Regions from separate parts of the Sporosarcina sp. Y352 genome, predicted to be linked through region 3. Evidence: riboswitches for the same ligand, from Rfam matches in the RefSeq annotation. Region 3 holds a riboswitch; each other region holds the start of a gene.
What was found. A riboswitch is a leader RNA that binds a small molecule or an ion and turns the genes downstream of it on or off. The one in region 3 is predicted to bind S-adenosylmethionine.
Positions count from the first base shown of each region.

Region 1: it holds a riboswitch for S-adenosylmethionine, as region 3 does, so the genes downstream of both, AC1TO6_RS14980 (MFS transporter) here and AC1TO6_RS01820 (methionine ABC transporter ATP-binding protein) in region 3, are expected to answer to the same signal.
Region 2: it holds a riboswitch for S-adenosylmethionine, as region 3 does, so the genes downstream of both, AC1TO6_RS12695 (bifunctional homocysteine S-methyltransferase/methylenetetrahydrofolate reductase) here and AC1TO6_RS01820 (methionine ABC transporter ATP-binding protein) in region 3, are expected to answer to the same signal.

Region 1 covers NZ_JBXCJE010000009.1:70,149-80,970, forward strand. The annotation lists gene AC1TO6_RS14970 (2,3-diketo-5-methylthiopentyl-1-phosphate enolase) at 1-20, shown strand, start outside; gene AC1TO6_RS14975 (molybdopterin oxidoreductase family protein) at 608-2,647, opposite strand; SAM riboswitch class I at 3,069-3,159, shown strand; gene AC1TO6_RS14980 (MFS transporter) at 3,285-4,535, shown strand; gene AC1TO6_RS14985 (2-hydroxy-3-keto-5-methylthiopentenyl-1-phosphate phosphatase) at 4,746-5,420, shown strand; gene AC1TO6_RS14990 (1,2-dihydroxy-3-keto-5-methylthiopentene dioxygenase) at 5,459-5,971, shown strand; gene msrA (peptide-methionine (S)-S-oxide reductase MsrA) at 6,019-6,552, shown strand; gene AC1TO6_RS15000 (DUF1672 family protein) at 7,561-8,442, shown strand; gene AC1TO6_RS15005 (SA1320 family protein) at 8,423-10,636, shown strand.
Region 2 covers NZ_JBXCJE010000006.1:197,090-207,911, reverse strand. The annotation lists gene AC1TO6_RS12745 (NCS1 family transporter) at 1-81, shown strand, start outside; gene AC1TO6_RS12740 (hypothetical protein) at 100-309, shown strand; gene AC1TO6_RS12735 (hypothetical protein) at 698-1,330, opposite strand; gene AC1TO6_RS12730 (DEAD/DEAH box helicase) at 1,515-2,945, shown strand; gene AC1TO6_RS12725 (MaoC family dehydratase) at 3,213-3,617, opposite strand; gene AC1TO6_RS12720 (hypothetical protein) at 3,678-4,220, opposite strand; gene phaQ (poly-beta-hydroxybutyrate-responsive repressor) at 4,303-4,713, opposite strand; gene AC1TO6_RS12710 (polyhydroxyalkanoate biosynthesis repressor PhaR) at 5,459-5,899, shown strand; gene fabG (3-oxoacyl-[acyl-carrier-protein] reductase) at 5,958-6,740, shown strand; gene phaC (class III poly(R)-hydroxyalkanoic acid synthase subunit PhaC) at 6,823-7,914, shown strand; SAM riboswitch class I at 8,093-8,200, shown strand; gene AC1TO6_RS12695 (bifunctional homocysteine S-methyltransferase/methylenetetrahydrofolate reductase) at 8,273-10,120, shown strand; gene metH (methionine synthase) at 10,113-10,822, shown strand, end outside.
Region 3 covers NZ_JBXCJE010000001.1:347,796-358,617, reverse strand. The annotation lists gene AC1TO6_RS01870 (ASCH domain-containing protein) at 1-192, shown strand, start outside; gene AC1TO6_RS01865 (hypothetical protein) at 201-644, shown strand; gene AC1TO6_RS01860 (uracil-DNA glycosylase) at 760-1,338, opposite strand; gene AC1TO6_RS01855 (GNAT family N-acetyltransferase) at 1,490-2,341, shown strand; gene AC1TO6_RS01850 (class I SAM-dependent methyltransferase) at 2,525-3,286, shown strand; gene AC1TO6_RS01845 (hypothetical protein) at 3,339-3,935, shown strand; gene AC1TO6_RS01840 (winged helix-turn-helix transcriptional regulator) at 4,057-4,428, opposite strand; gene AC1TO6_RS01835 (MFS transporter) at 4,618-5,799, shown strand; gene AC1TO6_RS01830 (aldo/keto reductase) at 5,886-6,728, shown strand; gene AC1TO6_RS01825 (aminotransferase class I/II-fold pyridoxal phosphate-dependent enzyme) at 6,918-8,084, opposite strand; SAM riboswitch class I at 8,254-8,364, shown strand; gene AC1TO6_RS01820 (methionine ABC transporter ATP-binding protein) at 8,467-9,480, shown strand; gene AC1TO6_RS01815 (methionine ABC transporter permease) at 9,470-10,141, shown strand; gene AC1TO6_RS01810 (MetQ/NlpA family ABC transporter substrate-binding protein) at 10,159-10,822, shown strand, end outside.

The DNA of each region.
Region 1 (10,822 bases), on a different contig from region 3:
GCGTTGTCGAGTCAGTATAAGCACAAAACGAGCCTCCTGGGATAATCCCGAGAGGCTCGTTTTTTTATATAGAATGAAATTAGAAATCCAGTATATAATCTAAGCGAAGGGGTAGCTACGCCTAATTCAGAGTGTAGATTGTAGACCGCTTGGCGCTTTGGGGATGCCTCTGGCCCTGAGCCTGGATTAACGCTACGCATCCAGTCTCACGGCTTCGGCTACCCCTTTGCCGCGCCTGCGCTGGAGTGTACATTATTGAAAGTGATTTTGAGATGTATAGACTGAAATTATAATGTGATTACTATTTAATACAAATTTCATTGTAGAAAGATTCACTATGGGCTGCAGATCTTATCCCTGATAACGAAATGTGCTTTTTATAATAAGAACTAGTTGATTGTAGTGGAGAGCGGCGACTCCAGCGGGAATAGCGCGAGCTGAAGACCCCGCAGGAACGCAGTGACGAGGAGGCTGAAGCCGTGCCCGCGGAAAGCGTCCGCTCGGAACGGAAATCAACGGGATTGAAGGAAGTCGGACTTTTTTAGTGCCCTCGCTCATGGCCAGAGGCATCCCAAGGCGCAAAGCAATCTCCAATCCACACTTCTAGTTATAATCCCGCCACTTCAACACGCCCCGAGAAGAACGTTGCGCCGCCGCCCATATCCGCAATCCGATCCGGCGTTAATGCATTAACCAGACGTTTATGACCCGATTGATCTCCCCATATCCCTTGGCTGACAACAACGCCAGGAAGAACCTGCTCGCCGACAGAAACAGTAAACTCACATTCACCGCGCTCATTCCATATACGGACAGCCGCTCCGTCTTCGATTCCTCGACTTTCCGCATCTAGTCGATTCATGAACAACTTAGGCACTTTTTCGAGCTTGATATGTTTTTCATTGTTCGAAAAAATCGTATTCATGAAGTTATGGTTAATTGCCGGTACATAAAGTAAAGGATGATCGGAATCCTGAATAATCGGGATATACGTAGGCAGGGCAGGGAATCCCGCTGACTTCATCTGTTCCGAATACAACTCGATTTTTCCACTAGGTGTCTTTAAATTGTTCAAGAAATCGCCGGTACCACTTGCTTTCATATAGCGTTTTTCCTTTAAAGCAGAATACGACACTTCGGATAAATGAGGGTTGGACAAATTGCTTAACGCTTGGTCAACCATTTCCTCATCGTTGTCTAGAAATGGTTGATCGTCAAAGCCCATTGCTTGCGCCAGCAATCTGAAAACGTCCGGGTTGGATTTACTGTCCCCGTAAGTTTCGATGACGGGTTCCTGCAAATGAATGTAGTGATGCCAGAAGGACGTATAGATGTCCGTGTTTTCGAAAGCGGATGTCGCTGGCAAAACAATGTCCGCGTACAAGGCAGTGTCTGTCAAAAATAAATCATGGACAACTGTGAACAAATCTTCACGGGCTAAGCCATTCCGTACTTTATTGGCTTCCGGTGCGACAACGGCGGGGTTGCTATTATAGACATACAAAGAGCGAATCGGCTGTTGTTCCTCCATTAATGCTTGTCCCAATAAATTCATATTGAATCTGCGCGTTGGCACTACCTGAAGTTCGGGACGTTCGAGTGCGGCAGTATTATGCGTCAAATAATCGGAATTCGATTTGAGCGCCCCTCCGCCTTTCAATGCCCATTGCCCTGTCAAAGCAGGCAAACAGGAAATCGTCCGGACCATCATGCCGCCGTTATCATGATGCTGCAGCCCATTGCCGATGCGAATCATCGAAGGGGAGACGGTCCCGTACATTCGCGCCAATTCATAGATATCTCCCTCTGGCACGCCCGTAATGGCGGAAACCGTTTGCGGGTCGTAGTGCTGCAATACATGCTCGCCGAGCTCTTCGTGGCCGATTGTATATTGTTCCAAAAACGATTGATTGACCAGTTTTTCCTTATAAAGAACATGCATGATTCCGAGTGCAAGCGCTCCATCAGTTCCGGGAAGGATGGGGATGAACCAATCAGCCATGCGTCCGGTCTGGTTTTTATGGACGTCAATGACGACGATTTTAGCACCGTTTTTTCTCGCTTTTTGTGCAATCATGATTTGGTGCATATTGGTACTGACGGCATTGATGCCCCAGAAAACAAATAATTTCGTTTCCGTCATCTCTTCCGGATCTGTTCCAAAACGCCCGCCCATCGTGTAATTGTAGCCGACCTCACCAGCGACTGAACAAATCGTCCGGTCCAGTTGACTCGAACCAAGGCGGTTGAAGAAACGGCGATCCATCCCTTTGGAACTGAGTTTCCCCATATTGGCATAGAAACTGTAAGGAAGGATCGATTCCGGACCTTCTTCCGAAATCAGTTTTTTCCATTGATCTGTGATGGTTGTAATGGCTTCTTGCCAACTGATTGGAACGAATTGTCCATCGCCTTTTTCCCCGACGCGTTTTAAAGGAGTAGTAATCCTTTTTGGGTCATAAAGGCGTTCAGTCATATGTCGAACTTTGTTGCAAATACTTCCTTTTGTGATGGGATGATCGGGATCGCCTTCAATTTTAACGATTTTCCCGTCTTCTTTATGAATAAGCAATCCACATTGGTCTGGGCAATCAAGCGCACAAACCGAGGGGACAACCCCATTTTCTATATCAATAAAAGATTTCATAGCAAAAATCCTTTCAAATGAATCAATTTTATAATTTCTTATTTTAGTTGAAAACTCTAACATTAACTAAAATAATCGAATCTTCGTTTGCATAGCTGAGTTCCGTTGATTGTAACGTAAGGCGGCGACTCCAGCGGGAATAGCGCGATCTGAAAGCCCCGCAGGAACGTAGTGACGAGGAGATTGAAGACGTGCCCGCGGAAAGCGTCCGCCTGGAGTGTAAATCAACCTTGTTCGGATTTTATTACTATATCCTCTATTATGAAATTGACTAAAACAAACGATTCATGGTAGAAAGTATACCATATACCAAACTATTTTTTTAGAAAGTTTGAATAAGTGGTTGACTTAAGATTAATTGTTCTATACAGTTAACTCATTAGTTTAACTTCCGACACTGTTCGACCAATTTCATAGTTTTTTTCTATCGAGAGAAGTTGAGGGACTGGCCCTATGAAACTTCGGCAACATAATTGTGCCAAATCCAGCAAGCGTAGCTTGAGAGATAGAAAGGGTAAAGCATATTTACATTGCACTAGCGATGTATGCCACCAACTCTTTCTGTCTTTACAGGAAGGGTTTTTTTATTTTTCAGTCAATTTGTCCCGCATTTATAAATAGAAATGGAGAGAACAGTATGTTAGAAAGAATTGGAATTACGAAAAATTTAGGATGGGGTTTTTTCGGAGTCATGCTGTTCATGATGGGAGACGGAATTGAAGCTGGTTGGCTAAGTCCGTTTCTAATTGAAAGCGGGTTAACCATTCAACAGTCAGCTGCTATTTTCACGGTCTACGGAATCTCGATCGCGCTGTCTTCTTGGTTTTCAGGCGTCTGTGTAGAGGTATTTGGTCCAAAACGTACAATGGCAATCGGCTTAGCTGTTTATATTGTCGGTACCGCAGGGTTTATCACATTCGGTTTTTCAACGATGAATTATCCGATTATGCTACTCACTTATTTCATTAAAGGTTTCGGTTATCCATTGTTTGCCTATTCCTTCTTGACATGGGTCATTTATAAAACTCCACAAAACAAATTGAGTTCTGCCGTTGGTTGGTTCTGGTTTGCGTTTTGTGCGGGAATGATGGTGCTGGGCGCATACTATTCAAGTTACGCAATCCAGTATCTCGGTTACATCAATACAATGTGGTCATCTATTTTCTGGGTATGTCTCGGTGCATTCTTTGCTTTAGTACTCAATAAAGACAAGTTCCAAAAGAAAAAACTCGCGAATAAAAAAGAAGCGGTCACGGAATTATTGAAGGGTATCACCATTTTGAAAACAAACAAACGGGTTGCTGCAGGTGGGGTTGTCCGTGTTATCAATAGTTTAAGTGTCTATGGATTCCCAGTATTCTTACCGATGCATATGGCGCAACATGGCATTGAAACAAGTGCTTGGCTGCAATTATGGGGAACGTTTTTCTTAGGAAACATCATTTTCAATTTAGTGTTCGGGTTCATTGGGGATAAATTCGGTTGGAAAAACACAATCATTTGGTTTGGTGGAATCGGTTGCGCGATATTCACGCCACTTCTGTTCTATGTACCAGTGATTACAAATGGTAGTATTCTCATGACGAGTATTGTTGGATTCATCTGGGGTGGCTTGGTAGCGGGCTACGTTCCAATCGGTGCCCTGGTACCATCCGTTGCAGGTGAGGATAAAGGCGCGGCAATGTCCGTGTTGAACTTTGCCGCGGGTCTGTCTACATTCGTAGCACCAGCAATCGCTTTGGCGTTTATCGGGTTAGTTGGAGCGGAAGGGGTCGTGTGGATTTTCAGTGCCCTCTATGTAGTGAGTGCGATCATCGTGAAATTCATTCGTATACCGGAAGAGGAAGAGCGAAAGGCGCAGGAAAAAGCTTCGCTGGTTACCTCATAAAACCACTGTCGGGTAGGCATTGATTGACAAAGTTATGGGTAGATGAAATAATCACAATTAATTGAAAAAAATACGAGATTTCTTATCTAGGTAGAGGGACACTAGGCTATTTCTCGCTATGTGTTGTTGTAGATAAGAAGATGTATCAATAAAACCTCTTCTTATATAATAGAAGAGGTTTTATTGATAAAAGGCAAGGAGGACATATAGATGAGTGCAGAGTTCAATCCAGTAATTTTCTGTGATTTCGATGGTACCATTACGATGAAAGATAATATTATCAATATTATGGACAAGTTCGCTCCCGCTGGTTGGGAAGAGATCAAGGACGATATTATGGCGCAAAAGGTGTCCATTCAAAAAGGGGTCAAAGAGCTCTTTGCTCTATTGCCCACTTCCCAAAAAGAACAAATCGTGTCGTTCGTTTTGGAGGATGCGGAAATCAGGGAAGGTTTTGGTGAATTTGTTCAGTTTACCCGTGAAAAAAACATACCGCTCTATATCGTAAGTGGCGGCATCGACTTTTTTATCCATCCATTGCTTGAACCATTCGGTCCATTCGATCAAGTCTATTGCAACGAAAGCGATTTTACAGGGGAACACATCAACATCCTTTTCCCGCATGAATGTGATGCAAACTGTGTAAATCAAGGCTGCGGTTGCTGTAAGCCGACGATTATTCGCGAGAACACTGCCCAGCAGCAAACGAGCATTGTCATCGGCGACTCGATTACAGACCTAGAAGCGGCAAAGCTTGCCGATATCATCATTGCTAGGGATTTCTTAATTGAAAAATGCGAGGAATTGAACATTCCTTATTCCCCATTCACTAATTTCCATGACTGTATTCGGATCATTGAAGCCCGCTTAAATGTGCAAGTGTAAATAAAAACCAAAAATCGATTAGAGGAGAGATGAGTAAAATGGCGACAATTACAATTCAAGGAACAAACGAAGTTATTGAAACACACACAGAGGTTGCAGCATTTCTAGAGCAACAAGAAGTCGTTTATGAGCACTGGGATATCGCAAAGCTACCCGAAAACCTTCGTGAAAAATTCAATTTAACGGATGAAGAAAAAGCAGAGATTTTAAAGGCTTTTAAAACAGAAATCGACGACATTTCAGAACGCCGCGGTTATAAAACGGCAGACATTATCTCACTATCAGATGCGACACCTAATTTGGACGAGCTTCTGAAAAACTTCGAACAAGAACACCATCATACAGACGATGAAGTACGTTACATTGTCAGTGGACATGGCGTATTCATCATCCAAGGAAAAGACGACCGTTTCTTTGAAGTGCATCTTAACCCAGGCGATTTAATCTCCGTTCCGGAAAACATCCGCCACTACTTCACACTCGCTGCTGATCGCAAAGTAGTAGCTGCACGCATCTTCGTAACACAAGAAGGATGGGTACCGGTCTACTAAAAGAGGCGTTTTGTACACGCGCTATATAATGAAGGGAGATATTGACAATGACTGAAAAAAAGTTTGAAAAAGCTGCATTTGCAGGTGGATGCTTCTGGTGCATGGTGAAACCATTTAAAGAATGGCCAGGCGTCCAAGACATCGTATCAGGTTATATGGGCGGACATCTCGATAATCCAACGTATGAAGACGTGAAAAAAGGCGATTCCGGCCACATAGAAGTCGTTGAAATCACTTTTGATCCTGCCTTATTCTCATACGATAAGTTGCTCGAAGTATTCTGGCAACAAATCGATCCAACAGACGCAGAAGGTCAATTCCACGACCGCGGCTCATCTTACACAACTGCCATTTTCCATTACACAGAAGAACAACAGGAAATTGCTGAGAAATCAAAAGCCAACCTAGCGGCAAGCGGCATTTTCTCTAAACCCATCGTCACAGCAATCCGTCCCGCAGAAACCTTCTACCGGGCAGAAGAGTACCATCAAGATTATTACATAAAAGAAAAAGAACATTACACGGACAACCGTGCCCGTTCCGGCCGCACTGAATTCATCGCGGAGCACTGGGGAAAATAATAAGAAATAGGTAGAGGGTCGAGCGTTTGCTGGACGCTCTGCCTTTTTTTGTTGGGAAATAGGGGAGGGACCACCCACTCGACCGCCCGAATATCGTTTGTGACCGCTCAAACCCCGTGGCTGACCGCCCGTATAAAGAATGCAACCGCCCAAATCCCGCGTTCGACCGCCCGTATCCCGAATGCGACCGCTCAAACTCCGCGTCCGCCCGCCCATATAACGAATGCAACCGCTCAAACCCCGCGTCGGACCGCCTGTATACCGAATGCAACCGCTCAAACCCTGCGTCGGACCGCCCGTATAACTAATACCACCGCCCATACACCACACCAAATCAAGTAACCACTCCACTATTCAAAATAAATCCCCACCCAATTTCTATACCAATTAAATCCCTTCATTTCAAGCATCTTTATATCGAGATATATATTAAATATTCAAAAACTTAAAATGAATCCAAAGTAACGAGTCTAGAGTGGGTATATCGATATTTTATCAAAAAAGTACCAGTATACTAGATTTGAAACAACTTTTTATCACTTCGTAAAATAGAGACTACATGGTTAAGTAGGCTAAACTATCTAAGCCTAATTCGTGAAATATTGGCGTTCTTTGACAGTAGGTTAGCAGAGTGGTATTTATTATTAGAATGAAACTAGCTTATTAATAAAAGGGTGAGAGAAAATCACGCAATACTTAAATTTGTCGGCTAGTGATAATGACTTATTTAAATTTCCTAGATAATCTAAGCAGCGTACTCCGAAGTTGTTAGATTTATTTTGCGAAGCCGTATTCCATCAAGATTAAATGCCTACATGAAAAACACATACAAATAATTTACAAAAAAATACAAACTAACTTACATACGAGGGGTACAATTGGAAGGAGACATAGAAGTGCGATGGAAATCTACTTTGAAAATTCGAGGTGTATTTGTTGAATATTATTTATAAAAATATACTGGCACTAACATTGAGCTCATCATTACTAGTAGGAGGATGTACGGGTATGGACAATTTAACCAGTAAGGAAAAAGTTGAAGTTAAGGAACCGTCAACTGAAAATAAGAAAAATGCATACGAAACAGAGAACTTCGTACGTATACAAGACTACACTGGTGAAGGATATAAATTGCGCGACAGCCGACCAGAAACGGGGAAATTGGCTGAAGAACACCGTGGAGAAATTGAAGAAGCGGTCCAAGAGTTTTTCCTTAGCAACTATAAAACAGAAGTGATTGTTCATAACATCGTTGGGGCAGTCGATGGTGCAACCGTATTTGTGGAATCGGTAGGTGAACCCCATTTTTATACATATGCAATTATATCAATCGATGTGGATAGTGGAACCGTTGAAACTGATGAAGTCTGGTCCGAAGAAGGGCAAGTTGAAAATGCGATCCAAGGTGCACTATATGCAATGATTTATGAAGATGAATTTGCGACGCTAGATAACTACTTGGAAAGTATACTTCAAAATCATCCTGTTGTCGGAATGCCCGTAGAGGCAGTAGAAAAAGTCGGAGGGACTGGATTCTCAAGTTCAGTGTACAGAACAAGCAAGCTCGGTGACGCATTTCAAGGGATATATGATATGTATTTAGAAAACCCAGAAATTAGTAAAGAAGCATTACAAAAAAGTTTGAGTAAAGCTGATTTCAAGCCAAATCAAATGTTGATTCTCATAGAATTATATATGAAAGAATCTGACACTGAACCCGATCAGGCGGTCTTTGATAAAATCGTTTCAGATATTAATGAGATGGAAGGTATACCTAGAGGTGCATATACAATTATTTTGAATGATAACTTGATTGATAAAAGAAGAGGTATCGGAACAAAGGATAATTCGCTGGAAAGTATGAATCCAAATGAAATCATTAAAGAATAGTGAGGGAATCAGAGAGATGCCTAAATTCACTGATAGTTTGAATTCTACGGATAGCCCTTCCTTTATCGAAGATGTCATTAAACTCATCGATGTAGATGCAGTTAAACGCTTCAATCCGGAAAACGTAAATCATATATCGAAGGCTAATGACGAGGACTTAGTTGAAATGGCGGGATATCATGCTTATAAGCACCATAATAAAAATGATGTATTCACTTTAAATGGATCAGACTACAAAGTGATTGACACTAGATACGACACTGATTCAGGGCTTGACGCACTAACTGTCCAAAACTTCGACACGAACGAACTAACCATCGTCTTCGTAGGGAGCGAACAACTGAAAGAAGACTGGATCGGCACGAACTTAAAATTATTAAGCGATACAACACCTGTACAACTAAAAGATGCCCAAGACTATTTCAAAGACGTAAATGATGATTACGGAAAAGTCTCCTCCGTGACAGGAAATTCCCTTGCAGGTGCATTGACAAACGCAGTTGCAATTGAAAATCCGCGCGTCAAAGCTGTTACATTAAATCCGGCGATGCTACCTGAAGGCATGGTGGATCCAACAAAAAACTACTCCAACATAACGAACTACTATAGTAAATACGATTTTCTGACGAGTACACAAGGTACACTCAATTTGGAAGACCGCATCCCCGGCAAAAAATCTAACATCAACAACGGGCTACCGCTATTCTCCATGTTCACTTCCAATCATACAGGTTATGTGGAAGCAGACAAAAATGGTGATTATACAATTCAAATAGGACTTAAAGGGGAACCGGGATATGGCTTCATTCATATTGGTGCAGCCGACCATATAGTGACCAGCATCTGGACGGGGTCCCCTCTTCATGGAGGCAAAGCTGAAAAAATTGCTATCGACCATAAACATATGACCGCTCTCGCAAGCGGAATAAAAGATCATGTGAAAGGTCGAATGGGCTTGGCAACGGGCTATTTAGAGAATTCGGTCAGCATTGTGGATGATGAAAGTGCACATTTTTCCCAGCGTGTAACGATGCTGCAGATATTATTTACACAAAAACTTGAAGAAACGGCAGGCAATCCAATTTTCATCGGTATTGCGGGTACAGGTTCTCTAATTAAAGCCTGTATTGATGGTCTAATTTTACTTCTAGACCTAGCTGAAGAAAGATGCCGCTTTTTAAACTCTATCTTAAATTCTAAACCTGTAGAGCTAATAGAATATGTGATGTCAATAGAAATTAGTGTAGAAAGTCTATTTGCTCCTGTTAGGAACTACTTAAATGATTTAAAAGACGATGTAGATAACTTAGTCGCCGGTGCACAAACCATTATCTTAAAAGACATACCAGACTTCTTTAGAGGCGGAAAAGATTTCTTTGTCGATGCTGTTGTTGGGGAACTGACTGCGCACTATGCCATAATGCTTACGAACAAAGACAAAATGAATGGGCAGTTGACTGACTATGAAAACCAAGTTCAGTCTGTGGCAGATGCGTTTACCAATAAAGACGCGAGCTTGGCAGGAGTAATCCGTACAAATGCCTCATCGCTTGAAGATACAGATTCCGTACAAAAAACAGCTGTTTTTTCCCTAGACCCTTCGCCGTACTTAGAGACGAAAATGAAAATCAAAGAAACACAAGTCGAACTCGCTCATACCAATATGACTGCAGTTACGACTAGGGTTCTCATGCCAATTCTTCTAGCGATGGAAATCGTACTTCTATTAATTGAGGCAGCTCTTGTAATGATTGTCGCTAGTATTAATACAGCAGTAAATGTCGGCTTATATGGAAATCCTGTCGGGCTGGTTGTCAGTTTGTTTTCCGATTTCGATCAAAAAGTGAAAGCAGCAGCAAAACAAGCCTTGGAACCGATAGAAGAAATGAAGTCTACGATTGAAGGTCTTCTAAAAGGGGTAGGTAGTATGATAGGGAACTTGCCCGAAATGGTGAGTAATTTTAAGCCCTATATCGATACAGCTATTTTTGAACCGGGTAAATTTGAAAATGTTCGTTTATACAATCTCGCAGCCTCTGCAATTATGGATGAAATGGAAATTCTGTTTAAAGATATAACATTTCAATTGGCATATGAAAAAGGAAATGCAATTGAAGCCTCATTGGAAATATCGGAAAGCGTGTTAAGTAACATTGTCCTATTAAATGAGCAGGTGGACCGGGGGACGATTTAACTTCATTCAGTAGAAGTCTACTACCGTTATAGGTGGCAAGAATTGGCGATACAGGCATTCATTTCAGAATGGCAACCGCCTGAATAGGGGAACTCAGACTAAGATCGCCGCGTCCTGCGGCAACGTCTGAGTAACCAACATCCTGTCGGCCCAAAGTCTCCGGCGCAAACACGCTGAGGCGTGTTT
Region 2 (10,822 bases), on a different contig from region 3:
GCCAAGTATTTAGGTATTACAGTTGGTCGCGATTGGGACGATATCGCCGTGCAAGAAATTGAAGAAAAAGGTGCTAAATAAAAAAAGTGAGGTATGTGTATGTCGGATTATTTACTAAGCGTGGATGAAATGAAACAAGTAGATGACTATTTAGATAAGGGCTATAAAGTTCATTATGTGTCTGAGAATTTAAGCGGTATGTTTGTCGAGTTTGAACGGCTGGAAGAAGAAGAAGTCTGTTTGCAGATTCTTACCGCCGAAGCGCGTAAATATCTTGCCTCAAAGCTGCAAGAACAAACGCTGTTGTAAGAAGGTATGTCAATTTAATATGAAGTGGCGAAAACTCTATTCTATTACATACTAGAATAGAGTTTTAATGTTGTGCTTTTACCTTCATTAGCAAAGTGTTGGATTCTGATTTGGTGAAGTTGAACAATTGCAGTGAATAGTACTTGTGAAATCTTAAGAACTATTAATTTCCCTATATAAAAAACTGAAAAGATAATGATATACTCTTCATATAATAGAATCCAATTCTAGTTCGGACTATTATACAGGAACCTGGATTATGCTGATTGAAAAACATGCTTTTAGCTAATTTTGTTGTGACGATGCAATTCAGGAAGAGGAAGTTTACCAAAAATTTTTGTTGAATTCCTTTTTTTTGCAAGACATTTCATACACATAGCAGTCGTATTCATTCATCCTTTTCCTTCTTCTTTAAATCTTGAATTTCCTTTAGAATAGCTTGTTCCGCCTCTTTTCCATTATCAAAGGTTCCCTGTCTAATTTTCATTTCTATTTGATATTGCTCTTCTACATCACTTGTCGCGGGAATAAACGGTTCATCATTGTAGTCGGTACGTTTACCATACCGCAGCATTTCATAAATGATCATTCCGTTATTGGGCTTCCCATTTACGGTTATCATAGGAATAATGTCGAAAAGTAAATAATAGAAGGCATAGAAAACAAACCGATCCCAAAAAGTTTTGTATTCTTGAAGCATTCCGTTAGCTAGAAGAGCATTGATAGTGACAGCAAGTACGAGATTGAATATAATCGGACTTGCGTAAATACATATATATGCAAATTTACTATTCTTTTTTAACGAGTCGTAGGAAAACCAACTATACACATGATAATATTTGCGTACGTCGAAAACGCTTAACTTGAAAATCCGAGGGCCAGATCCAATCGTCAGTCTTGGGTTCTTAACCCTGAAAATAGCGCTAACGATAAGGTAACCGAGTTCCCTTAAAAATATAACAACCGGTAAGATTATAAATCCTGATATAATTAAGGATACTAAATCTGCAAGTCCAAACATATTTCTATTTCCCTCCTATTAAACAAACCACATCTTGTAAAATACCCATTGAAGAGGAAATCGAATCCTTTATCTAGGGAATTCGAATTTAGCTACATCATTTCGTGAAGTGGTCCGTGGAAATCAGTGGATAAGGACAAACTAATAATTAGGTTAAGTCAAATCATAAAAAGAGGTTATTAACATGAATGAAATTAGTTTTGAAGATTTTAACTTAAGTGATGAAATAAAAAGAGCACTGATTCTATTAAAATACGAAGCCCCCACAAAGGTTCAAAGTGAAGTGATACCAAAAGCATTGAAAAGTCAGGATCTCGTTGTGAAGTCTCAAACGGGTAGTGGCAAGACAGCTTCTTTTGGAATTCCACTTTGTGAAATGATTGAATGGGAAGGAGAAAACCCGCAGGCATTAGTTCTGACACCTACTCGCGAACTTGCTGTTCAAGTTCGCGAGGATTTAGCAGATATCGGACGATTTAAAAGAATTAAATCTTTGGCAGTTTACGGCAAAGATTCATTTACAATACAGGCTGAAGAGCTAGAACAAAAAACACATATCGTCGTCGGTACACCTGGGCGTGTGTTGGATCATATTAATAGAGACACATTAATCTTAAATGATTTAAACTATCTCATTATAGACGAAGCCGATGAGATGCTTTCCATGGGTTTTATCAAATTGGTAGAAACCATATTGAATAGGCTCCCTTCAAATAGAGTAACGATGGTGTTTTCCGCTACATTGCCTAAGGGTGTTGAAAATCTTTGCCATAAATATATGGAAAATCCTAAAACCATTCAAATTGCTTCTGCAGGAACGACAACTAGCACGATTGAACATCATGTTATAGAAGTGAAAGAAGCGGGGAAAATAGCATTGCTTAAAAACGTTACACTTGTTGAAAATCCTGCTAGCTGTATAATCTTTTGCAAAACTAAAAAACATGTCGATGCGGTGTTTGCAGAACTAGAGAAATCCAACTATTCTTGTGAAAAAATACATGGTGGAGTTGTACAAGAAAATCGATTTTCAGTGATGGAAGGCTTCAAAATGGGGAATTTCCGTTATCTTGTGGCGACTGACGTAGCTGCAAGGGGAATCGATGTAGATAATATAACACTTGTGATCAACTACGATGTCCCTTTGGAAAAAGAGAGCTATGTTCACCGAACAGGCAGAACCGGTCGTGCGGGTAAGAAAGGTAAAGCGATTACCTTTGCAACTCCTAATGAAGGTAAACTCCTAACAGTAATTGAACAATATATTGGCTTTGAGATACCACGAATGTTAGTTCCGAAACAACGTGAAGTAGCACCAAGAAAAAATGCTTTATCGTCGAATCACGCAAATCAAAAAACGGTACCAAAAAACAAAAGCATCACGAAACTTCATTTTAGCGGTGGAAAAAAGAAGAAACTTCGAGCTGTGGATTTCGTAGGAACGATCGCGAAAATACCTGGAGTAACAGCGGATGATATTGGTATTATCAGCATTCAGGATAGTTTGACGTATGTCGATATTCATAATGGAAAAGGCTCAATTGTCTTGTTGGCAATGGAAGAGTTAACTATCAAAGGGAAGAAGCTTAAAGTGAGTAAGGCGAATAATACTTGAAGGTCATGGGGAAAAGTATGGAAATTATAGGGCTAATCAAAATGTAGTTAACTAGTGGACACTAAACAATCTTCCAAATACATGCAGCAAAACGCGCTTACCTAATAAAAATAGAACGTAAAACATACTTAGGCAGTATGTTTTACGTTCTACTATCTCTTAGTATTGCTTCGAACCAATAGCTTCAAGTCGAAAAAGTGAGGGAGATTGAACTGCCAGGACGCCATGTTCCTTGAATGGCGTCCTTTTGTTCGACAAAATAGCATATCACTTCATAACGATGGCTTCACCATCAATGACAATTTCATCATGTTGGTTTTTTACAATTGTACGAAGTCTGATAATATTTTTTGAATCTCTCTTCTCTAACACTTCAACTTCCGCATTGACAGTATCACCAATTTTAACGGGAGCTTTGAATTGAAGATTTTGTGATAAGTAAATGGTGTCTGGACCCGGTAATTTCATCGCTAGCACAGATGAAATAAATCCAGCCGTTAAAATGCCGTGTGCGATGCGTTCTTTGAAGACTGTCTTTTTCGCATATTCATCGTCAATATGCAAAGGATTGAAGTCTCCTGTAATTCCGGCAAATTGGTAAATATCAGATTCAGAAATGGTTTTGGAGAAGTTTGCCTTATCACCGATTTTTAATTCATCATATGTTGGCATTACCTAACTCCTCCTAGTAAACCTGAATTTCAGTTACAAGTAGTTCACTTGTTTGGATGATTAAATAGATGGTAGAAGTCCTTTTTGCGATTCTTTTATTTGCTCAGTTAATTTCTCAACTGTTTTCAATGCTTCAGAACGCACTTGTTGTTGTTGCTTCAATGCTTCTTTCACATTAGATTCCAACTGGTCTTGAGATTTCGAAACAAAGTCCAACATGATCTTGCTAGGGTTCCAAGAAAGAGCTTGAACCGAATTGTTAATCTCCTCAATTTGGTTTATCCAAGTGGAAACAGGTGACCCGACTTGATTTATCTCAATCGTTTTTAAAGTATTTTGCAAACTTTCTTTTACTTCTGCAGTTATCTTATTAGCCTCTTCTTCTAGCTTGCTCAGTGTTCCGCGTGTAGAATTTAACACTTCTTTTTGACTATCGATTGCCTGTAATGACTTTTCATCAATTTCAGTTTGGAATCCTTGAAGTGTTTTAAAACTATTCAACCAGCCATTCCAGATAGAATCGATAGCATTAGGTGATTGTACCTCGTTAAGTGAATCTACCGCAACAAGTGAATTTTGAGCTTCTGTTAATTTCTTCGTCATAAATAATTCCCCCTTTTTAGTATAAACGTGAAACATAGAACCCTATATGGTTGCATGCAACGAATGTGCATTGGACCCTCTTTTAATTCTCCTTATCTGTGTCTTTCGAAGGCGACATGAAAGGAGTGAAAAATGGATTGTATAAAGTGAAAAACTGATCTAGCATTTTTTGGTAATGCCCAAGCGAACCTGCCCAAACCTCTAAATATTGCTCACCGGCTGCTGTAATCGAATAAATACGTTTTGCTGGTCCACCGGATGTCGTATCCCAAACTGATGTGACCATCTCATCTTTTTCAAGTTGTCGTAGAATCCGATAAAGGTTCCCTTGATCGACTGAATCGAACCCGAATTGCGTAATCTTTTGCATCAATTCATAGCCATGTGAATTCCAATCGCGTAGATGTAATAGCATGATTGGAATTAGGAAGTTTTTTGGAGTTCCTAAATTGGTAGTTTTGTCATTCTTGGATGTCCCCTGATTTGAATCCACCGTTTATCACCTCCAATCACAGTAAATGTCTATAGATGTAATTTACACCTATATGTTTATTTTGTCAAACATGAATATTGGAAAAATATAAAATCGAGTACGTAAAGAATGTTACATCTGTTGAATTAAACGTTTACTAATATAAAACGTTGGTGAGTAGGGATTGAAGAATGCAATTTCCACTGTACTATTTCCGGCCCGCTTTCGGCGAATTAATCACGACACTTTAACGGAGGGATAAGTCTGTTGTAATTAATCGTCTGTCGCATTCCTCCAATATTCTAGTGAAAATACAGTTGCTCTGAAAGAAACAAGTAGATTAGCTTCTATATAGAGCGGAAGTGCTCGAAAATAATTTAGAAGTCGTTAAGTCCAAAGTGATCCAAAAAAGCTTATACACGTAGTGCCCAGTGTATGATTAAGATATTCACTGGTTATTTCTGGTTTATTGTATAGAAGTAAAAAAATCTCAACTAAATTATTGTCTTACGCATATGTATGAGCCAACACTCATACATTGGTAAAGTCGTCAAGAAGTGAAACGGAGCTTAACTTTCATTTTGTAAGAACGTGATAAAACCCTATCTTATCGCGTTATATGTCGAATTGTGTTGAATAACCGAGTAGAAGTGAGAATAGATAGCCCTTTCTGATTATTCATTTAAAAATCGTCAATCAGTATAATTATGTACAGGGGGTCAGTTGGTACTTGCTGAGCTTATTACTTAAAAGGAGATGAAGTTTATTGTCACAAACATTGCCACTAGATCCGTTTAAAATGTGGAAAAACATTTACGAACAAACAGAGGCGAACTGGAACGAAGCAATCCAAGAATCGTTGAAGAAGGAATCTTTCTCTGAAGGAATGGGAGAGACCCTAAACTACTACCTGCAATTTCAGGAGTATTCAAATGAGGCGACTGAGTCTTATTTGAAACAAATGAATATGCCTACGCGAGCAGAACTTGCGGATGTTGCATCTCTCGTCATTAATTTAGAAGGCAAAGTTGACAATCTTGAAGATAAATTCGAAGAAGAATTAGGTAAATTAGATGCGACAAAAGAAATTAGTCAGTTAAGAAGGTCTGTCCTAAACTTGGAGAGAAAACTGGATAAAGTTCTTGAGGTGCTTGAAGGTATAGAGAAAGAAAAAACGGTGGTCGCACCGAAAGAGTTGAAAAAGTAATAGTAGATTTGTTCAATTTAAGGGGTAAAAAATAGAGTGATGGGAAGTGTGTGGGAATATGACTATACAAATAAACGAAGTAACTGAAAAAAGTACGATTGGCAAACCACTTGCGGGGAAAGTGGTAGTAGTAACTGGGGGTTCACGCGGAATTGGTGCTACAATCGCTAAAGTATTAGCTGAAAATGGTGCATCTGTTGCGATTAATTACCAATCTAGAATTGATAGTGCAGAAGCAGTTGTAAAGGAAATTGAAGAACAAGGTGGAATTTCTTGTGCAATTCAGTCTGACGTATCTAAAGCGGACGATGTAAAGAATTTCATGGCTGAAGTTATCAATCGTTTTGGGAAGATTGACATTCTCGTGAATAATGCAGGTATTACAAGAGACCGTACATTCCGTAAACTTTCTAATGAGGAATGGAATGAGGTAATCAATGTCAATCTAAACAGTGTTTTCTATACAACATCGGAAGTAATTAATCATATGCTGGAGCAAAAGTCTGGACGAATCATTAACATAAGCTCAATCATCGGACAGGCTGGCGGATTCGGTCAATCAAACTATGCGGCATCAAAAGCGGGATTGATTGGTTTAACGAAATCACTGGCATTAGAAACAGCTAGAAGTGGAATTACTGTCAATGCTGTTTGTCCTGGATTTATCGAAACGGAAATGGTTGGAGAAATGCCTGAAAATGTAAAAGAGGGTATTATTGCAAAAATTCCAATGCAACGTTTGGGCCAAACGGAAGAAATTGCAGAAGCTGTATTGTTCCTTACACAGGCTAAGTATATTACGGGGCAAACAATCAATGTGAATGGCGGATTATACATGTAATAACCTACCATTTTTTACTTGTGGAAAGGGTCTTCTGCAAGGAAGCCCTTATAAATGATTGAATTTTGATAGGAGGAAAAAAATGGGTTATTCTAGTATAAAAGATGCTGACAAATGGATGGATACAATGCCTGATGATTTGAAGGTAGGTTTTGAACGAATTCAACGGATGACGTCGGTACTGACAAATGAGCCTGAACCAAAAGTCGGTCAAACACCTAAAGAAGTTATCTGGACAAAGAATAAAGCGAAACTATATCGCTATCAATCAACAGTCAAGAAAACGAATAGCGTCCCTATATTAATGGTTTATGCATTGATCAATAAACCTTATATATTGGATTTAACACCTGGCAATAGTCTAATCGAACATCTTACAAACAAAGGCCACGACGTTTATTTACTGGATTGGGGTACTGCGGGTTATGAAGATCGATATATGAAATTAGATGATTATATCTTAGATTATATTCCGCGCGCTGTTAAGAAAGTATTGAAAACGTCGGATGCCAAGGAAATCAGTTTGCTTGGTTATTGTATGGGTGGGACGATGACTTCTATTTTTACGGCACTACATCCTACACTGCCAATTCGTAATTTAATCTTCATGACGAGCCCATTTGATTTTTCGGATGCAGGTTTATATACGAGCTGGTTAGACAAACGTCATTTTAACTTGAATAAACTAGTTGACACACTTGGTTTGATTCCTCATGATATGATTGATTTTGGCAACAAGCTGTTAAATCCGATAGCCAATTTTTATGGTCCTTATATCAGTCTGGCGGATCGCGCGGATAATGAGGAATTCGTTAACAATTGGAAGTTGATGCAGAAATGGCTGAATGACGGAATTCCGTTTCCAGGTGAAGCCTATAGGCAATGGATTGGTGAGTTTTATCAAGAGAATAAATTAATTAATGATGAACTCTATATTAGAGGACAGAAAGTGGAGTTAAGCAAGATTACGGCAAATGTATTAAATATTGCCGGAAAGCATGATGTCATCGCTTCTCCTAACCAAGTAGAACCACTAAACGCTAAAATCTCAAGTAGAGATAAGACTTTCCATCTGACGGATACTGGTCATGTCTCAGTGGTTGCTGGTAGAAGAGCCATTAACAATACGTTTCCGTTGATTGAAGAATGGTTAACAAAACACTCTATACAATAATATAATACGAGTAAAAGCTGCTAACATGATTATATTATTGTGTTAGCAGCTTTTATTTTTTCGAAATCTGAAAAATAAAAATAATAAGGAAAAGAATATTCGCATTTTACGAAAAAGTCCTTGACTGATACGAGTTATAACGATAGGATAATCATAGTTAGTAAAACTGAATATTAAATTCTTATCGAGAGAAGTCGAGGGACTGGCCCAATGACGCTTCAGCAACCAGCCATAATATGGTCAGGTGCTAATTCCAGCAGGAGAGAAATGTCCTGAGAGATGAAGAAGAACGAATTTTAAATCGTTAAGTCTTCTTTTCATGGAAGGCTTTTTTTGTATTAAAGGGGGATTGGGTGGAATGGGCTTACTGGAAGAACTGCAGACAAAGATATTAATTGCGGATGGGGCTATGGGGACGCTGCTCTATTCATATGGGATTGAGTACTGTAACGAAGAACTGAATCTACAGAAACCGGAGATTGTGGAGAAAATTCACTTAGATTATATTACGGCTGGGTCAGATATTATTCAGACCAACACATATGGAGCCAATCTTCTTAAGCTGGAGCGTTATGGTTTAGAAAATCAAGTAAAAGAAATTAATGAAGCAGCAATTCAAATTGCAAAAAGAGCTGCTGCACCAGGCGGACAGTTTGTACTTGGTACGATAGGCGGTATCCGTGGGATTCGTAAAAGTGATGCGACGGTTGAAGAAATAATAAAAATGATTGATCAGCAAGCCAATCACTTATTGGCAGGGGATCCGGACGGTTTACTCCTAGAAACCTATTATGATTTTGAAGAACTTGTTGCTACTGTAAAGCATTTACGCAAACTAACAAATACGCCAATTATTGCCCAAGTATCAATGCATGATCCAGGCATTTTGCAAAATGGAATGCAACTTAACGAAGCGTTTCATCAGCTTGAAGCACTGGGTGCGGACATAGTAGGAGTCAATTGCCGATTGGGGCCACATCATACGATTCAAGCTTTCGAACAAGTAACACTTCCTGAAAAAGCATTTCTTTCCGCTTCTCCAAACGCAAGTTTAATGGATGTTGAGGATGGACGGATTGTCTACGAATCAGAAGCTGATTATTTCGGGAGAGCTGCATTGCGACTCCGGGAAGAGGGCGTGCGCTTAATTGGTGGATGCTGTGGAACGACGACAAAGCACATTGAGGCTGCGAAAAAATACATTGGAAATCTAGCGCCCATCTCGGAAAAAATAGTGACTCCAAGAAAGCCGATTGTAATTCGAGAGGCAGAACCGCAAAAAACAAAGCCACTTCATGTCAAGGTAATGACAGAACGAACAATTATTGTGGAGTTGGATACGCCACGTCATTTAGATATAACTGGATTCATTGAAGGTGCTAAGGCGTTAAACGAAGCAGGCATAGACTCTCTCACTATGGCTGATAATTCATTAGCCTCTCCGCGCATTAGCAATTTGGCGATGGGTTCGATGTTAAAACTTGAGCATAAGATTAATCCTCTTGTACATATCACATGTCGGGACCGCAATCTAATCGGTCTCCAATCACACTTAATGGGGTTAGATGCACTTGGGTTGCATGAAGTCCTAGCAATAACCGGTGATCCTACGAAAGTGGGCGATTTCCCAGGGGCTTCAAGTGTATACGATGTGTCTAGTATGGAATTCATTCAACTGATTAAACAGTTGAATGAGGGCATTTCATTCTCTGGTAAACCTCTCCGCAAGAAAGCGAATTTCTCTGTAGCTGCAGCATTTAATCCGAATGTACGTGTACTGGATCGTGCAGTAAAACGCTTAGAGAAGAAGATTGAAGCGGGTGCAGATTATTTCATCTCGCAACCCGTATTCACAAAAGAAAAAATCCGAGAAATTCACGAGCAGACAAAGCATTTACCTACACCTATTTTCATCGGTATTATGCCACTCACTAGCATCAGAAGTTCAGAGTTTTTGCATAACGAAGTACCCGGAATCAAGCTCTCAGAAGATGCACTTGAAAGAATGCGTGCGTGTGGAGATGACAAAAACAGAGCGACTGCAGAAGGTATTCAAATAGCGAAGGAACTCATAGATACAGCGGCAGAATTATTTAATGGAATTTACATTATCACGCCTTTCCTCAGATATGATACGTCACTTGAATTGATTCATTATATTAAAGAAATAGATGCACAGAAAGAGAGAGATCACAGTTATGTCTAAGAGTTTACTTGAGAAAGAACTTCAAAAAAGGATATTAATTATTGATGGTGCAATGGGAACGATGATTCAAAATGCGGACCTTTCTCCGGAAGAATTCGGCGGGGAAGAATATGATGGATGTAATGAATATTTAAATATCGTAAATCCAGAAGTTATTGAAAACATACACCGTGGATATTTAGAAGCAGGTGCTGATATTATTTCTACGAATACGTTTGGTGGCACGCCAGTTGTATTGAATGATTATAATTTAGGAGACCAAGCGCATGAGATTAACTATCGTGCAGCCCAATTTGCAAAAAAATGTACTGCAGAATTCTCGACAAATGAATGGCCTCGATTTGTAGCAGGAGCAATTGGACCGACGACAAAAACACTTTCTGTAACAGGTGGCATTACATTTGATGAGCTGAAACATGACTTTTATATCCAAGCGAAGGCATTGATTGATGGTGGAAGTGACTTGATATTGCTAGAAACAAGTCAAGATATGCTGAACGTAAAGGCTGCTACACTTGGTATTAAAGAGGCGTTTGAAGTGACTGGAATAGAACTTCCCATCATGATTTCAGGAACAATTGAACCAATGGGTACGACGCTAGCCGGACAAAGCATAGAAGCTTTCTATATTTCCATTGAGCATGTGAAACCACTTTCTGTAGGCTTAAACTGTGCAACGGGTCCTGAATTCATGCGAGATCA
Region 3 (10,822 bases):
GAAGGTAAAGAGTTCAAAGTAGATGCAATATATTCACAGACGCTTGGTGAAATGACGGACGAAAATGCAAAGCAAGAGGGCTACACATCGATGGAGGAATATAAACAATCCATTCTTGCGATGCATGATAAAATGCCATGGATACCGACGATGAGCGTATGGGTGCATGAATATAGCCCCGTGGCGAAATGACGTTCTGAATGAATTCGGGAATCTATGGTGCGATTGTCTTTCTGCACGTTATCAGTGCTGTCCTCGCCATAGGTCCATTATTTATATTAATGCCGATTATTAAGCGATTGCGTGACGTTGAAACTGTAATAGAGGAAACTTATTTATCTGTTATCAACGTCATCATCCGCATCGTCATGCATGCAGGACATTCTCTTGTCTACACCGGTGCCCTCTTATTAATATTTGGACCTTGGCCATGGTATACATCATGGGTAATTTTGACGCTTGCAGTAATGCTTTTATCTGGAGTTTTTCTGGCCAAAGGATTTACAATTGTCTTACGGAAATTTAAAAATCCGGATACTGATAAAAATAAAGTACTTAATCGTTTGAATACAACTTCTTGGATATATATTGGTCTTATGCTGATTATGCTTTGGCTCATGGTTCAAAAACCGATGCTTTGGTGAATATGAATGAGAAGTACTCTTCATACATAGAAAAGGACATGCATTTTAGCTGATGCATGTCTTTTTTGTATTTATAGTGAGTTGCCTGAATAGATTCAATTTGAAAGGGTGCCTGTTACCGGATTAAATCACCATACCGTTCTGAAACGAACTTCAAATCCTGTAAAAATAATGAACGTAAGTTAGGTCGACGTCTAACAGCAAGTGGATGGTAAGCGGCGGCCGTCTGAAATCCTCGTACATCATGCCAACTACCCCGTAATGACTTCACATCGACTTCGGTATTTTGAAAAAAAGATTGGACCGCCACATTTCCCAAGCAAAGAATTAGACTGGGCTTCTTTTCTGTAAGCTGTTGATCTAAATGTTGCATACAGATTTGACGGGTTACCTCTTTTTCATAGGCGCGCACGGGTTTTCTTTTCAAGATAAAAGTGACATACAAATCATCTAATTTTAAGCCTGCCTCACGGGCAACTTCTTGTAGAGTTTGCCGCGTCCCGCAAAGAAATTCCTCACCTTCACGGTCCTCACGTGCTCCTGGATTATCTAGAATAATCATAATGGGCGCATTCGGATTACCTTCACCCCAGACCATCCGTGTTCCGTGTTCATATAAACCGCATAACTTACAATCTACAAGCTGATTAGGGGTTGGTTCCTCCGTCAATGTTTTTGGACAAAAGTCAGATATGGTTTTCATCTCCCTTTACTGGTCAGACTCAATCTTTAAAGCTTTCCTCTAATCAATGGATTTCAAACTACGCTACAGTGTACTGGTCGTTTATGGTAAAATTGGAGTAAGATTTTGAAGAAACTAATTACTGTGAATGGAGTTGGTGGGAATGGAATTGAAGCAATTTGTAGACGTGAATGAATTCGCATTAAAAGCGGAACCGACTTTATTTAAAGAAGAAGATGTCTACAGTCTTTTTCTTGGTGTGTTGCATGCTATCAAAGCAGGAAGGTATGAAAACCCCTTCATGGCAACAATTGAAGAGGATGGGGAAGTGCTAGCACTATTTCAAATGACACCTCCGCATGCTTTAAACCTTGTTTTTACTGATGAAGACAGGTTGGAAGAATGTATGGATTTGTTAATTAGAGAATTAATGGAACTTGGAACCGAAATTAGTTCTATCATTAGTTTGAAACCATGGGCATACTTTTTTGCAGAGAAATGGGAAGCAAAAATAGGTATGACTCATAAATTGTTGATGGATCAAGGAATATACCGACTGGATAACGTAAATGAGTCATTAAAGCACAGCCCGGGTTCCTGGCGTTTTGCAGATAAAGATGACTGTCCGCTAATTGAAAAGTGGTACAGTTTGTTTGAAGAAGATGCAGAATTACCATCTTCAGCTGAAGCAGATGTAAAAAAGAGAGTTGCATCATTTGTAGAAGAACAGGAAGTGTTTTTGTGGGAGGATGACGGGAAAGTCGTATCAATGATGAAAAAAGCGCGCCCGACAAATCATGGCGTTACAGTGTCTCTCGTATTTACACCTAGGGAAGAGAGGAAAAAAGGCTATGCCCGGACGATGGTTGCTACTGGAACAAAAGAACTTCTTAAAGAATATAAGTTCTGCGTTCTTTATACAGATTTATTGAATCAGACATCGAACAAAATCTATCAAGAAATTGGTTATCAACAAATTGCAAATTCTGTTCAGCTTGGTTTTGTAGGGGGATAAATGTGAAATTTAGCATTGCCGTATGATAGTACCTTATTAAGTTGAAATAAAAATTACCAATTTAATGTGCTATAGGCGATAGGTTCTAAAATATAGCGTCATCTATACATTTTAATAGTTGGAGTATTTAAAGATAATTGTATTTGATGATAAATAAGTGTGGAAGTTGAAAGGAGTAGTAAATTGTTAAGTTATTATAGTAGGTTATCTTCTGAAGTCTATGATTTAGACAAACCTATAGGGCATTCATTCGGGGATGTGGAATATTATTTAAATAGATTAGATTCTTGCACAGGACGTATTCTCGAACCCGCCACCGGTACAGGTCGAATCTTGATACCACTTATGGAAAAAGGATTTAAGGTTGATGGATTTGACAGTTCGGCTGATATGTTAACTATCTGTCGTACCAACTGCGAAAAAAGGGGTCTAACCCCTAACCTTTTCGAAGGAGAAATGGAGTCATTTTCACTAAATCAGAAATATGATGCCATAATTATCCCTGCGGGTACATTTTTGTTACTGCATAAAAGAGAAGAGTCTATTGAAGCGTTGAAAAACTTTCACCATCATCTTGCAGATGGTGGAAGGTTAATTGTTGATTTATTTATGCAGTCCGATGTCACGATAGGCAAAGTCTCGACTAGAACTTGGGAATGTGCAAACGGTGATAGTATCACATTGGAAAATAAAACTGTGGAAATTGACTATATCCATCAGTACTCAATAGCGCATGGGCGATATGAGAAATGGCGTAACGGTACGCTTTTACAAACCGAACTTGAACGATTCCCTTTACGTTGGTATGGAATAGAAGAATTCAAGCTAATCTTAGAAGACATAGGGTTTGAAAATATTACAATTTCTTCGGACTATAATTTTGGGGAGTATCCGGTGAACCCAAAACAGGCAATAACGTTTGAAGCTGTGGCTAATAAAGAGTAGATACTATCTTTGTGAAATAAATTGACCATACATTATACGGGGAGTTGACTTTATGTATCGTAAATTCTTTAGGAGGGATCCATCTACCACTCAAAGGGGAAACAAACATCGGGATATCGGATTATTGCTTTCCCTCGCACTTTTTTCATTGCTGATTGCAGCATGTTCGGTAACGGAACCAGAAGACAAAAATAAGGTTGCCATTCAAACTGTACTTGAACATGAATTTACTGCTCCCGACAAAGAATTTACTAGAATTTTTAACGGTTTGATAAAACAACAACGCAACAATCCGGATACACCGCCGGATGATACAGAGTTCACCAACTATCTGGAGAAGATATACGGACCGCATTTCACCGAATTAGGATATGACAGACACATTCTAATTTACCCTTTGAATTATCAAGTTGCAGCTGATAACTCAGGCTATCAAATTACTGTCGACAAGATTGACGTGGAACAAAGCGAGGATCGGGCCAGTGATTACGGCTTTACGGTTCATGTAAAGTATAAAAAAGAGGGCGGCAACAAAAAGAAAGCCGAGATAACGGGCCTTGCGGTATTACCCGAGGAGGGTAAAATAGGAGAGATTCGCTATAATCAGGACTATGGTGAGCTCGAAAAAATCATAAAGGGTGATTTTTAACGCACTACAAAGAAGGGCAGAGATGTTATGACAATGAAAAAAATGCAGTCGAAAATAACCTCCCTGCAAAGTGGAAAAAGAGATTCCGTGTGAATGGAATCTCTTTTTTTTATGCAGTCAGTTATCTCAGCTTATCGTTCAAGACGCTATCACCTAGGACAGAAAATTTATCTCCATATACCTTCGTGATATGAACATCTCCCCATGCACATAGCGCATCCAAAATGCTCCCTAAACTTAAACCATATTCACTTAGCTCATACTCCACTTTCGGGGGAACCTGGTTGTATGCAATCCGGTTAATAACGCCATCCGCTTCCAGTTCACGCAATTGTTGCGTTAACATTTTTTGCGTAATATCAGGCATGAGTCGTTTCAGTTCATTGGTTCGTTTTTTACCATGAGTTAAATGGCAGAGGATGACACATTTCCACTTTCCGCCAATCACTTCTAATGTCGCTTCGACAGATATATTATACTTCTTTTTTGTCATTATAATCCTCCTCTATAGGAACCTAAAAGTACCTATATCACTAATTGGTACCTACAGCACTTTAAAGTGCGTACTTTTCTTTATGACCCTTGTGAATCATACTAACATAAGCGGTGGGTTACACGATATGAATTTTAGCTCTTCGTCGATTTAATCATATAACGTGAGAATAGAAAGGAAAGGAAAAGAATGACTTTAGATAAAAAGAGAAGTATGTTTGCACTGCTTGCCTTAGCTGTCAGTGCATTTGCAATTGGAACAACGGAGTTTATCAGTGTGGGGCTATTGCCGCTGATTTCTCAAGATCTCGATATATCGGTTACAACAGCTGGGCTGACTGTTTCGCTCTATGCACTAGGCGTAATGATTGGTGCGCCAATTTTAACGTCACTCACTTCTAGAATGCCGCGGAAATCATTACTGCTGTGGATTATGGTAGTCTTTATTATAGGGAACGGCATCGCGGCAAGTGCAACAAGTGTTTCGGTCTTACTGCTTGCCCGTGTCATTTCTGCATTTTCACACGGTGTATTTATGTCGATTGGATCGACGATTGCCGCTGACGTTGTTCCCGAAAATCGCAGAGCAAGCGCAATTTCAATCATGTTTACAGGACTCACAGTTGCTACGATTACAGGAGTTCCATTCGGTACATTTATTGGACAGCAATTTGGTTGGCGCTATGCTTTTGTGGCAATCGTAATTATAGGGATTATAGGGTTAATTGCGAATAGTATTCTTGTACCATCCGATTTACGTCAAAGCAAACCCACATCTATTCGGAACCAAGTCAAGCTCGTGACAAATAGTCGGATATTGCTAGTATTGACGATTACGGCACTTGGGTACGGAGGAACATTTGTCGTATTCACATACTTATCACCGATGCTTCAAACGATAACAGGATTTAAACAAGGAACAATCGTGATGATTTTACTTGTTTATGGAATCGCGATTGCAATCGGTAATATGATAGGCGGAAGACTATCAAATAAAAACCCGATCGGTTCGCTATTCTATATGTTTATCGCCCAGGCAATTGTGCTTATTGTTTTGACGTTTACGGTACCATTTAAGGTCGCAGGTCTTATCACAATAATTTTGATGGGCTTATTTGCATTTATGAACGTTTCGGGACTTCAAGTGTATGTCGTCATGTTAGCCGAACGTTTTGTGCCAGGTGCAGTAGACATTGCCTCCGCAATGAACATAGCTGCATTTAATGGGGGAATTGCAATAGGTGCCTACACAGGGGGAGTAGTAACAGATTCGATTGGGCTCATTCATACGGCTTGGATTGGAGGGACAATGGTACTGATTGCCGCACTATTAACAGGAATCAGCGGAGCACTGGAAAGGAAAGATCAGTAAAAACTAGGCACATCCTGAATAAGGGAGCAATTTTAGACGAGAAATGATTGCAATATAGTGGTAATTACAACATTGGAGGGAATTGAATTATGAACAACTTACAATCAACAACAACATTGCAAAATGGCGTGAAAATGCCTTGGTTGGGTCTTGGGGTATTTAAAGTTAAAGAGGGACAAGGACTGGTGAATGCAGTGAAAACTGCAATTACACATGGCTATCGCAGTATCGATACAGCCGCGATTTATGGCAATGAAGTCGGCGTGGGACAAGGTGTTCGTCAAGCAATGGCGGAATCTGGAGTTGCAAGAGAAGATCTATTCATCACATCAAAAGTCTGGAATTCAGAGTTGGGGTACGAAACGACAATCGCAGCTTATGAAGAAAGCTTAACTAAACTAGGTGTAGAATATTTGGATTTATACCTAATTCATTGGCCAGTAGCTGGTAAATATAAAGAAGCATGGCGCGCAATGGAAACCCTTTATAAGGAAGGTCGGGTTAAAGCAATCGGTGTAAGTAACTTCCAGATTCATCACCTGGAAGATTTGATGAAAGATGCGGAAATTAAACCGATGCTAAACCAAGTGGAATATCATCCACGTTTGACACAAAAAGAACTGCATGCATTTTGCCGACAACATGATATTCAATTGGAAGCATGGTCTCCGCTTATGCAGGGAGGGTTGCTCGATAATACGGAACTTCAAGAAATTGCCGATAAATATGGTAAATCCATAGCCCAAGTCATTTTACGCTGGGACTTACAAAATGGCGTTATCACAATTCCGAAATCTACGAAAGAACATCGCATCGCCGAAAACGCTACCGTGTTCGATTTCAAGTTAACAGCAGAAGATATGGCATGCATCGATAGTTTGAATAAGAATCATCGAGTTGGTCCAGACCCGGATAACATTAAATTTTAATATGAATTAACATAAAAGTAAGGGATCAAAACTACACAAGTTTTGATCCCTTACTTTGGTAATTAGATGAGTGGAAATAGTGAATACGGTGTATAAACTGTGCATAGGCTCCATTCAAGGGCAGCCAGAGCCATTCCTTAGCGCAAGCGAAGTTAAAATGATTCTATATTTCAACAGACACAATAATCATTAAGAAAATAGACCGAGTTTTTCAATCCTTGCAATCGCTTCAACTATACGATCTTCTTCTACTAATAAGCCTACGCGTACATAACCTTCGCCATGTTTTCCGAAGGCGTGCCCGGGTGCAACGGCAATGTCCGCTTTATCCAATAGTAAATTGGTTAAAGACTCACTTGTATATCCTATTGGAACAGGCAACCAAGCGAAGAAAGAAGCTGTTGGGGCAACGACGTCCCAACCGATTCGTCTACATTCGGAAATTAGGACATTTCTGCGACCTTCGTAGAGGGATACGAGTTCATCTACACAATCTTGGCTTCCTGTTAACGCAGCCGCAGCCGCGCGCTGAACAGCCGGGAAAATATCAATGAATAGATGGTCTTGTAATAAGTTGATTGCTTCTATGATATCGGCATTACCGATAGCGAAGCCGACCCGCCAACCGGCCATGTTATAGGTCTTTGACAACGTGTACGTTTCAATGCCAACGTCTTTTGCGCCTTCCGCCTGTAGGAAACTGACAGGCTTAACGCCGTCAAAACCGATTCCACCGTAAGCGAAGTCGTGAAGGATGGCAATATCATTGGCTTTTGCCAATGCAACCGTTTCTTCGAAGAAAGGTATATTGGCAGTTGCGCTGGTTGGATTGTTCGGGTAGTTCAGATACATTAATTTTGCTTGTTTTTTTTGTTCTTCCGTTAAGGCATTATAATCAGGTAAAAAATCATTCTCGGCTACCAATGGCATTAAATCATATTTAATGTTTGCCAAGCTTACACTTGATAAATAATCGGGATATCCAGGATCCGGAAGCAAAAGTAATTCACCTTCGTTCATTATGGCAAGCGGTAACTCAACCAAGCCGGGTTTTGTACCAAATAGAATTGCGACTTCTGTTGTCGGGTCAATTTGAACATCGTATTCTCGCTTATAAAAGTCGGCAACCGCCTGTTTTAATTCGGGCGTTCCTCTGAACGGGGAGTACCCGTGTGTTGCTGGATCTTCAACCGCTTCTTGAAGTGCTTTTACAATGTGAGGTGGAGTAGGTTGGTCGGGGTTACCACGCCCCAAGTTAATAACGTCTCGACCTTCCGAAAGAGCTTCTTCAACATTTCTTACAAGTGATGCGAAAAAGTGCGGCGGTAAGTTTTTTAATCGATTTGATAGTGCCATTTAATAACCCCGTTTTCTATATAGTAAAAAACTATTATTTTAAGGTTAGTATACATGGAATGCAACTTAATTGACAATACTTCCGAAAAGGATAGCATGATGATAGGTTGACAAATTAATTAGAAATGACTACTATTAATGGTATATCATCAAAACAATAATATAATGGTACTTATCAAGAGAGACTGAGGGATAGGCCCTATGACGTCCAGCAACCCCTTGTGTAAAGCAAGGAAGGTGCTAACTCCTACAGAGTGAACTTCATTCTGAAAGATGAGCTGAAACCTTTTTCGGTGCTTCTTTCTTATTATGAAAGAAGCATTTTTATATGGTCAGGCATCCAGAGATTTCATACTTCCATTTAAAGAAAGAGGAGATTTATATGATACAAATACAAAACGTGTCGAAAGTATATACAACAAAAGAGAGAGTTGTTACCGGCGTTGATAATGTGTCGTTAGACATAAACACAGGAGAGATTTTCGGAATCGTCGGTTACTCGGGCGCAGGGAAAAGCTCACTTATCAGATGCCTCAACTTATTGGAGAAACCAACGAGTGGAACGATTTTAGTCGACGGTTTAAATCTGATGAATCTAAAAGGAAATAAACTTCGTCTGGCGCGTTTGAAAATCGGAATGATTTTTCAGCACTTTTATTTAATCAGCCAAAAGACTGTATTTGAAAATATTGCATTTGCATTACGAGCTGCAAAAACATCTCCCGATAAAATAAATACACGGGTGACAGAGTTGCTTGAAATGGTCGGCCTTTCTGATAAGCGTGACGTCTATCCTGCACAGTTAAGTGGTGGCCAAAAGCAGAGAGTGGGCATTGCTCGTGCGCTCGCGAATAACCCATCCGTTTTGCTTTGTGATGAAGCAACTTCCGCACTCGATCCGAATACAACACTATCAATCTTACGGCTTTTGAAAAAAATCAATAAGGAATTGCGTATTACAATTGTTCTAATTACGCATGAGATGAATGTAGTGAAGGAAATTTGCGATCGAATGGCGATTATGCAAAATGGCAAAGTGATTGAAGAAGGACAAGTATATGATATCTTTTCAAACCCTCAAGAAACATTAACCAAGGAGTTTATCAGTAGTGTCGTATCGTTTGATGTTCCATCAGCAATATTGAGTAGGTGTACGGGACAACTCGTTAAAGTTATGTTTAAAGGGGATGTGGCGGGCGAGGGAATTATCTCAGATATGGTCCAGCAATTTAGGGTACAAGGTAATTTCCTTCATGGCTCGATTGAATATATTCAAGAAATGCCTCTAGGTACTTTTTTAATGGAACTTAAAGGGGAAGATGACGAAATAGAAAAGGCCATTGCCTATATGTCATCGCGGGCTGCCCAAGTGGAGGTTATTGAATATGGGAATTGATATTCAACATGTTATGGAGTTAATGCCTGATATTACGAAAGCATTTGGTGAGACGCTTTATATGATAGGTATTTCTCTTGTCATCGCGCTGGTTATTGGACTGCCGTTAGGAATCCTATTGTTCACCACGGAAAAAGGACTGTTTTTAGAGAACAGGGTATTGAATTCAGTTCTCGGTTTTATCGTCAATATGGTCCGTTCTGTTCCGTTCATTATTTTACTAGTCGCGCTGATCCCGTTGACTATTTTAATAGTAGGAACTCCGATTGGTCCTGGCGCAGCGAGCGTTTCGTTATCTGCTGCTGCGATCCCGTTTTTTGCTAGAATCGTGCAGACTTCGCTACGTGAAATTGATAAAGGTGTCATTGAAGCTGCAATCGCGGTAGGTGCGACGCCATGGATGATTATCAAAGATGTGCTACTGCCGGAAGCGAAAACAAGTATTATTCAAGGTGTGACAATGACAGTCATTAGTTTAGTCGCCTATTCGGCGATGGCAGGCGTTGTCGGCGGTGGAGGAATCGGCGATTTAGCAATCCGGTTTGGTTATTATCGTTACGACAATACGATTATGGTTGTCACTGTCGTGATATTAATAATTTTTGTACAACTAATTCAATTTGCAGGAGATCGTATTTCAAAAGTTGTTGATAAAAGATGATAGGGAGAGAAAAAATTATGAAAAAGTTTCTATTTGTTGTAGTAGTCCTTATACTTGGAACAGTGCTTGCCGCTTGTGGTGGTAAAGAAGAAGTATCTGATGATAAATCCTTGAAGCTTGGTTCGACTGCAGGACCGTACAGCGATATGTTAAAAAAGGCGATTATTCCCGGACTTGAAGAAAAAGGATATAAAGTGGAACTAGTCGAGTTCAGCGATTATATTCAGCCGAACAACTCCTTAGCAAGTGGTGATATTGATGCAAACTTGTTCCAGAACACGACTTACTTGGAGAATGTTGTGAAAGAAACTAAAGCGGAATTGTCACCACTGATTATCGTTCCAACAGCTCCAATGGGGATATTCTCCAATAAATTCAAGTCTATCGAAGAAATTAAGGAAGGCGCAAAAATTGCCATTCCAAACGATCCTGTCAATGGGGCTCGTGCTCTATTAGTGTTACAAGACGTGGGTCTGATTGAATTCGATCCTAATGCAGAAGTATTAAAAGTATCCGAAAAGGATATCACAATGAACAAGAAGAACTTAGTATTTCAACCTATCGAAGCGGGACAGCTTCCACGCTCCCTTGATGGCACTGATTTAGCAGCCGTTCCTGGAAACTTCGCACTTGCTGCAAGCATGAATTTATTGGATGCGTTGGTTCTGGAAGATATGCTTG